One region of the Solibacillus sp. NPDC093137 genome, then DNA from elsewhere that is predicted to be linked to it. Evidence: riboswitches for the same ligand, from Rfam matches in the RefSeq annotation. Region 1 holds a riboswitch; the other holds the start of a gene.
The links. A riboswitch is a leader RNA that binds a small molecule or an ion and turns the genes downstream of it on or off. The one in region 1 is predicted to bind cobalamin.

Region 1 (4,782 bases):
TTCCAGCAATTTCACTTGTTTTGACACTGTTTTACAACAATGAAAGCCCTAGTCAGTTAAGGCGCGATTGCCAGTCGATAGCTATGGAATAATCCATATTTCTGAACTTGTTTTTTTAATTTATCCCACATATTTTGATTAATAATCGGTGTACCCCCAAGTGCTTTAATCACTTCAGGTGTAAGTTCTTTTTCTTCTTTATTTACGTAAGATTCAAAGTAAACCCCGCTCGCATAATCACTTTCCTCAAATCGATAAAACGTTTCGTTCTTCTCCTTCGCGATTTCCATTGATGCTTTTAACGAGTAATAGTTCAGTGCTTCCATAAACGCATCGATAAATTCAATCGACTCTTTGGAACCATAACGGATTCCGCTTTGTACAAGGTGTCCATGCAAGTTCATAACACCCAATCCGACAGAGTGCATCACTTTGTTGGCTTTGGATACAGAAGGGACGTTGACGATATCTGTCATCGTAGAAACATTCGTTAAAAGACGCATTGCCGTATCGACAAGCTGGCCGAAGTCCTGAACTTTCGTTGCTTCGTGAATGTCGATTGAACCTAAGTTACAAGAAACGTCGAGGCCGTATTCATTCGGCTCGTTTTGATCGGTAACAACGCTTGTTTGTTGATACTGAAGAATTTCGGTGCATAGATTCGACATCTTCACACGCCCGATTTCCTTTAATGGGTGGATGTTATTGACATTATCATCGAATATTTCGAACGGGTAACCCGATTCAAATTGCGCCTTTTTAATTTCCGTATACAATTTACGGGCGTTTAAACGTTTCAGTTTACGGATGTTTGGATTATCCAAAAATTCGTAGTACATTTCCGTAATCGAAATTTCCGACATGCGTTTGCCGTATTCTTTGAAAATATCATAAGAACTAAACAATACGATATCTTTATCGCGGCGCATTAATTCAAAGAAAATATCGGGAAGAATAATCCCTGTAGATAATGTAGCTAATCGGATTTTATCGTCGGCATTTGGTTTCTTGGAAGAGATAAACGCTTCAATATCACCGTGAAAAACATTTAGATAGACGACTCCGGAACCATTTCTTTGGCCAAGCTGATTCGAATACGAGAACGAATTTTCTAGCAGTTTCGCAACAGGCATAACCCCGCTCGCACGGTTTAAAATTCCTTTAATCGGATCTCCTAACGGACGCAGATCGGTCAAGTTTACCCCGACACCGCCGCCTAAGCGGGAAAGTTCAAGACAATAGCCGATATTCTCAGCGATTGAGTTCATCGTATCGTCCATCGTTAGTTTAAAACATGAGACTAGCTCACCGCGCGCTTTTTTCCCGCTGTTTAGGGCAGTTGGGGTTGCCGGCTGGTAGGCAGTCATTACCGCTTCGATGGCCTTTTCAGCCAATGCTTCATCGCCTTGTGCTAAATACAGGGCGATAATGACGATTCGGTCTTCATACTTTTCCAGAATTTCTTTTCCATCCCGGCTTTTCATCGCATAGCTTTCGTAGAACTTCGAAGCACTCATGAATGAAGGAAACCGGAACTTGTAGGAATAGGCTTTTTTGTACATTTGTTTAATAAAGTCCATCGAGTACAATTCCAAAAACTCTTTTTCGTAATAGCCTTCATCGACTAAATAACGCACTTTTTCCTCGATATCGATAAAGTAGCGTAAACGGACATTCACGTCTTCCAGGAAATAGCGGCGTGTTGCTTCTTTGTCTTTCGCCAGATCCAATTCACCGGTAGCACGGTAACGGTTTAGAATATCGTTATTTAATTTTAAATATTGTTTCATATCGATGCCTCTTTCCAAATGGAGTAGTAGTAATCTGTAATCGCTTCATAATTCGCCGGAGTTCCTCGCATTTCCACTTTTTCGATTAACGGAATTCCGTATTGTGCAGCTAAAAGGTCACCTGCACGGCCGAAAAAAGCATGACCAAAATTACGGTTTCCGCTTACGATAATTCCTTTGCATAGATCAGAGTTCGCAGTCATGAACTGGTCGACGATAGGGGGAACAGAGCCTAATCCATCCGTATACGTAAATAGAAGATACGGTTCATCCATTTTCTCTACTTCCGCCAGATCCTTTGCGGGCAAGCCGAGTTTTTGCACAATGGATCGTACATTACCAGTTCGTGAAGCAAATATGATCATGCGGTCATTTCAGAAATGCGATCGATAATTGACGTCGGCTCTGCGATAAATTCACCGTTGATTTCAAATAACGGCACAGACAAAAAACCTGCATCGAGTACTATTTGTTTTGCGCTCTCATCATGGTCAATATTAATAACCTCGACCTCCAAGTTGGCAGCATCGAGCTCCGATTTTACCCATAGGCATTTTGGACAAATTGTTTTCGTATAAAGTTTCATAATAGAACCCCTCGCTATTTAAATATTACTAGTAATTGTGGTGCACATGTCATGGAGAAAAAACAAAAAAAGCTATCCCGGAAAACAGGATAGCTTGAAATGGAAACGAGTAAAAGAGCGCCTCCATTTCCTATTCCCCGAAGAAATGTACGTAGTTTTAACGCGGCAGGTCTCCTGGCTTTGCTTCATCCGTCAGACATACCTTCCCATGCATTGCACAGTGGTCTATTCGTCTTCAGTCAGCATTTACAGTTGCGGGGACAGCGTTGGATTCACACCAAACTTCCCTTTTAAACTACATTTAGTAGTACCGTGATAAAAAAACACAATATATAGTTGAATTGAGTATAAGCTTTAACAACATAAAAGTAAAGAGCCTAAAGAAAGATAACATAAATCCATTAAGAATTCTAGAAAACTCCCTATTGAAAATATAGAAAAAATATGGTTTTGTTATAACTGCATGTAAATAGATTTTATTAATGAGAAAGTTGGTTGAATATGTCGATTCAATTAAAAATTAAGAAAACCCACCCGAATGCTGTATTGCCGAAACAGGCACGTGAAGGGGATGCGGGGATGGATTTAAGTGCGGTTGAAGAAAAAGTTTTACTGCCTGGGGAATACGGATTAATTAAAACCGGTCTTCAAATCGAACTGCAGGAAGGAACAGAAGCGCAAGTACGTCCTCGAAGCGGATTGGCATTGAAACATGGAATTACGGTGTTAAATAGTCCAGGTACGATTGATGCAGGCTATCGCGGTGAAATCGGGGTTATTCTAATTAATCATGGAAAAGAACCGTTTACGATTGAAAAGGGGATGCGCATTGCCCAGCTAGTCGTTCAATATGTCCCGCAAGTCTTTATTGAAGATACGGACGAACTGTCGGATTCGGAGCGCGGTGATAAGGGTTTTGGATCGAGTGGAGTGAAATAATGAAAAACGCCTGAGTCGAGATAAATGAACTCAGGCGTTTTAATCTTCTTCTTTTTTCCACTTTATATAATTGTACGAAGTTTGAATACCAAATAATACTATGAAAAAGAGGGAGAAAAATATAAAGAGATTAGTGAATCCTTCCACCCAATAAATAATGGCCAACGCTACGATACAAATGGGAATGGAATAGAGGTTGCGCAAGAATTTACGACGGTAGGAAAGGCCATGATAGGCAAATTTCAACCCTTTATCCACTTTCGGTTTTTTCCGGTAGTAGATAGATAATACAAGTGGCGTAATTAAAACCATAATTAAGATGAATGCCAAAACAATTGAAAAATCTAACTCAACCATATTAGCCTCCTTTCTCGTCTTTTGTCAGTATATCGATTTGCGTCACAAATCGGTAGATACGTTAATTCACAATGATAACGCCCATCAGGGAAGTCTTTGTAGGTACTGGACTTAATATTGTAAACTTTATCTTCAATCATCACTTCAGTCGTATCAATACTTCTCCCATGCCCGTTTACAAAAGTAATTTCACAAATCCCTCCAGCAGTTTTCTGATCGCTTGTTTGCAGATGATAAAAATCATAGCTGTAAATTCCTGAAACAATCAGCATAAAAAGCGTCAGCACGCCAAGCATAATTGTATTCAAGTTAAAGGGAGATACTTTCTTTTTTACAAACTCCCGGATAAAAAAGAAAGCAGCAATGATAAATAATAAAGTGAAAATGATAAGAGCACTGTAAAATCCGGTAAGCATGAACATTCCCCCTCTAAATTCATTACCAAATTTACGATTAAGTCGGAAAAAAGTTTCAGAATATATTGAATTCACTGATGGGATTTTTCTAACGGGTACTCAGTTTGCATATGCATAAGTGGAAACGTTTTACCATTTAGAAGGGGATCAATCGATTTTAGTCGAATTGATAACAATGGGAAATTGTAAAAATTGGATGTGAGCTAAAGGGAGGCATTGTATGCGAAGCGTGCATAGTGTGTTGTTTGAGAAGTTTTTAATACTGCGCGGAACAAAGAAGAAATTTATGGATTTACGCTTGCTCGATAATTTTATTGCAATGAAACATAATGAGAAACCGTATGAGCTGGATGCTAAATTCAAAGAGCAGCACCAAATACAAAAAGACGAACTGAATGGCATGCCCTATTACACAATCAATGAACAGCAGACACCGGAAAAGGTCATCTATTATTTTCACGGCGGTGCCTATATTAATGATCCACTGATTTTTCATTGGCGCTATTTAGTGAAGCTTGCACAGGAATCAAACTTCACGATTATCGTGCCGATTTATCCGAAGCTACCTAAACATTCACATAAAGCGTGCTTTGATGCCATTCACGATTTATATGATCATCTCGTTTTAAAATATGATGCACCATTTATTTTTATGGGGGATTCCGCAGGTGGCGGGCTGGCATTGGCGTTGGCG
Region 2 (4,782 bases), on a different contig from region 1:
CCGGACTCTGTACTACCTCGTTTTAGGAGAATATGTTAGCATAGTAAAATAATAACTAAAGGGGGGAGCGGGTATGACACAGAATTCAAAGACGATTTCTGTAAGTATTAGCTTAATCCTAGCTCAAACCGTGTTTATAGGATTTTTAATTAAAAATATACAGCTATATATTAATCAGCCGTCGATCGTTGCAAAATGGCTTGCGGGAATTTCTTTTTTCATATTTTTGTTGCTGTTCATCGTCTCGTTATGGGCGACAATTAAACTTTTAAAAGGAAAAGATACAGGGGGATTGTGATGATTGGATATATTCTAACAGGGTTATTATTAATCTTTGCGACTCGGAAATTTTATAAGCATAGGGCGGTTTTTAAACAGCTTTCAAAAAAAGAATGGCTACAATTTGGCGCAGGTTTTTTATTGGCATGGGCGGGAGCTGTTTTCATCATTATAGGTGGATCCAACATAACGGATAGGATTGAAATCACATGGTTAAAAAACCTTATGGAAATTGGAGTGATTTTGATTGGCTTGGCTTTGGCAGGAATTATTATGAGTAAAGTCTTACCGTATAAAATAAAGGAGTTTTATTTGGGAGATTAGTGAAACGGGGAAAATTGAAATGGATGATATGATTGGATTTGCAGTAGTTGGGATCATTATTGCAGGTTTAACTTATGCTTTAATTAAACAAATTAAAGAGACAAAGCATAGCGGGAACGGCATTGGCAGCCCGCTGTATCGAAAACAATTGGCAAGAAAAAATAAAGTGATGACAGTTGCGTTGATTGGAGTAATAGTATTTTACACATTAAATATCTTGAGCGTTATCGCTTCATCTATTCCGGTATCAAACAGCTTTACTGTACTCGGGACTTTTTTAAGTTTTTTTGTTTACTTTTTTGCAAGGATAATAATGAAACCACAGCTGGGTGATCAGCGTAGGAATTTAAGCCTTTATTAATAGGAGAGTGCTGCGATGAGTAAACGCTTTACAAATTTAGACCAAGATGACCGGCTCGGTACTTTTAAAGATGTCCTGAAATGGCAGCGATCAAAGCAAAAGAAAGTTGTCGATTACGAAGTACCGCAGTGTGAGGAAAAGCAAATTGCGTTTCTAAAAAGTAATCGCACGGAGCAGTCCGTTACGTGGATCGGCCACTCGACCTTTTTAATTCAAAAAGAAGGGCTCAATATTTTAACGGATCCGGTTTGGGCAAATTGGATGGGTGTAGCGAAACGGTTGGCAGAGCCGGGGTTGCGGCTGGATGAATTACCGGACATTGATATTGTCATCATTTCACACTCGCATTACGATCACCTGCACGTACCGACGTTAAAGAAATTGAAAAAACGAAATCCCAACGTATTGTTTCTTATTCCAGAAGGGCTCGGTTATTTAATGAAGCGTCATAAGTTGCATAACTTTATCGAGCTATCATGGTATGACAAGCATGAATCAAGTGCGCTTGAAATTCATTTCGTTCCTGCAAACCATTGGACAAGACGCATGCCTTGGGATACGAATACCTCGCATTGGGGCGGCTTCATATTGCAAACTGCATCGGATGCGCAAAGTATTTATTACGCCGGAGATAGCGGGTATTTTAGAGGCTTCAAAGATATTGGCGAACGCTTCAACATACATACAGCGCTAATGCCAATCGGCGCATATGAGCCGGAATGGTTTATGCATGCCTCCCACGTAACACCGGAAGAAGCGATCCAGGCGTTTTGTGATGTCGGAGCGAAAGTGTTTATTCCGATGCATTACGGTGCCTATATGCTGGCGGATGATACACCGAAAGAAGCGATTGACCGGCTGCATAATCATTGGCAGCGCGCGGATTTGGAAGAGGTGGAACTGAAAACGTTGTCGATTGGGGAGACGTATAGAAGCTGAATGCATAGACCCCTTGACGAGAAGACAGGTTCAAAGTAAAGTAATGTTAAATTCATCAAGCATTAGGTGCCCGTTAAGGGAGAATAGGGAATAAAGTGAAAAGCTTTAGCGTAATCCCAACACTGTATAGAGGAGTTTCATAGCAAAGCCCACTGGATGTCAATCTGGGAAGGGGCTATGAAATCATGAATCTGAGCCAGGAGACCTGCCTAAGTATGCTTACTGTTTATAGACACTGGATATGTCTGTAGTTTATTTGTTATCGAATAAACTGCAGGCTATTTTTATTGTCAAAATTCATTTTAATGGGGGAAACGAAACATGAAATTACTACAGCAAACAATTGAACAAATTCAAGAAATCGACCGACAAATGGAAGACAAAGCACGTCAGTACATAGACTCATTAGCTAAACCGCCTCAAAGCTTAGGGAAGCTCGAATCTTTAGCTATGCAAATTGCTACAATTACCGGTGAGCTTGCGCCGAAAATCGATAACAAAGCGATGATCGTCATGGCTGCAGACCACGGAGTATATGAGGAAGGGGTAACGCCGAACCCGCAAGGTACAACGGTATTCCAAACACTTTCCTTTCCAAAAGGGACGACAGGAATGTGTACGATTGCGAAAATCACGAATGCACAAGTCATTCCGGTAGATATCGGAGTAAAAGAAGACTTACCTCAAGACGCAGGGGTCATTATTAAAAAGGTGAAATACGGGACGGACAATATGGCGAAAGGTCCAGCGATGACCCGAGAAGAAGCGATTCAGGCAATTGAAGTAGGGATTGAAGTCGCAACAGAAGCGATCCAAAACGGTATCAATCTTATCGGTACAGGTGAAATGGGCATCGGGAATACGACGCCAAGTGCTGCGGTGCTTTCGGTACTTCATGGCTGCGATCCGCTGGAAGTAACGGGCTTTGGTGCAGGTGTCGGAGCTGGCGGCATTAAATATAAAGCCGAAGTTATTCGAAAAGCAATTGCATTGAATGAGCCGAATGCGGATGATCCGATTGATGTTGTCGCGAAAGTAGGCGGACTGGAGATTTGCGGGATGGCAGGAATCTTCCTTGCAGCAGCAGCGAACCGTGTGCCGGTCGTAGTTGACGGGTACATTTCAACCGTTTCAGCATTAATCGCCTATAAATTAAATCCGAATGTGAAAGCATATTTGATACCGTCACATTTATCGGAAGAGCCAGGTGCAAAAATTGCGGCCGAGCTTTTAGGACTGGAACCGATGCTGCATATGAATATGCGACTTGGAGAAGGATCGGGTGCTGCATTAGCGTTCCCGATTCTTGATGCGGCTTGTTCGATGATTACGAATATGGTCACGTTGGAAGAAGCGGCAGCGCTTTTAGTAGCCAAGTAGAATAAAAAAAATCATATAATAAAATTCAATAAAAAGGCTACATTAAAAGAAACAATTACTTTAAATGTAGCCTTTTTTCTATAATTAAAGTGTTCCCGGAAAATAAGTACGGCTTTTCAGTCTATTCCATTTATCTTACCAGTAAAATACCAATAAGCGGAACTTTATCGTTTATTTTGCCAAGCAGGGTACGATAAAGAAAGCCCAACCCAATCCTCGTAAATGTAGTGTGCGAGCAAAACATTACAAGTAGTGGATAGAACTTGATTTTATTTTACAGAAAATTCAGTAAAATTCAAGCGATAGTCCTGTCAAATGCGTTTCCTCTGTAATATCCTATATTAATTAAATGTAAAAACATATCCGAACTGTTAATAATACCTAAAAAAGTGCTTTTTTATTCAACCATGGAATAAAGTAAGCGGTAAATAGGGTATGGAAACGTAAGACCAATAAAAAGGAGAGGCGGGAGGGGCATTAAAAGGAACGGGGTGATCACTATTTCTCCGTATGTGAAAGGTCGTTTTTGAATATATTCAAGAAAAGGATGAGGATAATATGAATCAAATTTTCAAAAAAGATGAGTTTATTATTATTCCTTTTTATAAAGGGCGAAAGCAGGAATTTATGGTCGTCAATACGAAGAAGGAATTTAAAAATGGACATACGCACTTAAAGTCATTTAAGATGGCCAAGTATTTGATCAATCTTGCGCGTTGCCAAAAAATCAATTCCGGATTAAGACCATATTTATTAACAAGCCTTACAAGAATATCGGCAGACCGTGAATATATTCAAAAATTAGAAGAGCTTCTAGCTGTGAAAAGAAGTAAAGGGTCAAAAGCTTCCTATTATAATAAAGCAATCTAATTGTACGTAATCACGTCAATAAAAATAGATAGACCGCTTTTTCAAGAAATTGAAAGAGCGGTTTTTTGCATGGAACTTTTTTTGGGGTGGAGCTCATCACCTGAGAACTTACAATGTAACTAAATCATTTTTAATAAAGCTTCTTCGCCAATCATGCCTTCTTCAATGCCGTACGCTCTCGCTTCGTATGTGACAGATTCCAGTGGCGCTTTTAGTAAGTCATCGATCGTTCGAACACCTACTGCACGACCCGCAATGATTTTGCGATCGGCCAACTTTTCATTTAACAGACCAACATCGAGTGCACCACACATAATGTACCCATGCTCATTCGAAATCGTTAGCAATGTTGTTTTAGGTAATTGAACCGTTACCGCAGTAAATAAATGACCTTGAAGATCAATCGTTTCCGTATAGACGATAACCTTCTCCCCCTTTCATATAAATCATATGAAAGAATTGAAAAATGGTACTTGTTTTTGTGGGAAATTTAAGTAGGGTATTTTAAAAGAGCAGCTTTTTCCACTTTCGCCAGCTTTCGTTCTACATTCAAAGTGCCAAGTTCTACTTTCTGGCCGAACTGTTCTATTTTCAAGCCGGAACTTTCTAATATTCCCGAACCATTCCTC

Region 2: it holds a riboswitch for cobalamin, as region 1 does, so the genes downstream of both, cobT (nicotinate-nucleotide--dimethylbenzimidazole phosphoribosyltransferase) here and ACQKN3_RS06535 (glutaredoxin family protein) in region 1, are expected to answer to the same signal.

What each region holds. Positions count from the first base shown of each region.
Region 1 covers NZ_JBNNVH010000001.1:1,264,780-1,269,561, reverse strand. The annotation lists gene ACQKN3_RS06545 (ribonucleoside-diphosphate reductase subunit alpha) at 57-1,790, opposite strand; gene ACQKN3_RS06540 (ribonucleotide reductase stimulatory protein) at 1,787-2,113, opposite strand; gene ACQKN3_RS06535 (glutaredoxin family protein) at 2,152-2,376, opposite strand; cobalamin riboswitch at 2,524-2,706, opposite strand; gene dut (dUTP diphosphatase) at 2,878-3,315, shown strand; gene ACQKN3_RS06525 (ATPase) at 3,355-3,672, opposite strand; gene ACQKN3_RS06520 (cobalamin biosynthesis protein CobN) at 3,660-4,088, opposite strand; gene ACQKN3_RS06515 (alpha/beta hydrolase fold domain-containing protein) at 4,309-4,782, shown strand, end outside.
Region 2 covers NZ_JBNNVH010000003.1:12,514-17,295, forward strand. The annotation lists gene ACQKN3_RS13075 (hypothetical protein) at 74-298, shown strand; gene ACQKN3_RS13080 (hypothetical protein) at 298-603, shown strand; gene ACQKN3_RS13085 (4-aminobutyrate aminotransferase) at 623-964, shown strand; gene ACQKN3_RS13090 (MBL fold metallo-hydrolase) at 980-1,903, shown strand; cobalamin riboswitch at 1,951-2,130, shown strand; gene cobT (nicotinate-nucleotide--dimethylbenzimidazole phosphoribosyltransferase) at 2,225-3,283, shown strand; gene ACQKN3_RS13100 (hypothetical protein) at 3,842-4,153, shown strand; gene ACQKN3_RS13105 (YunC family protein) at 4,273-4,575, opposite strand.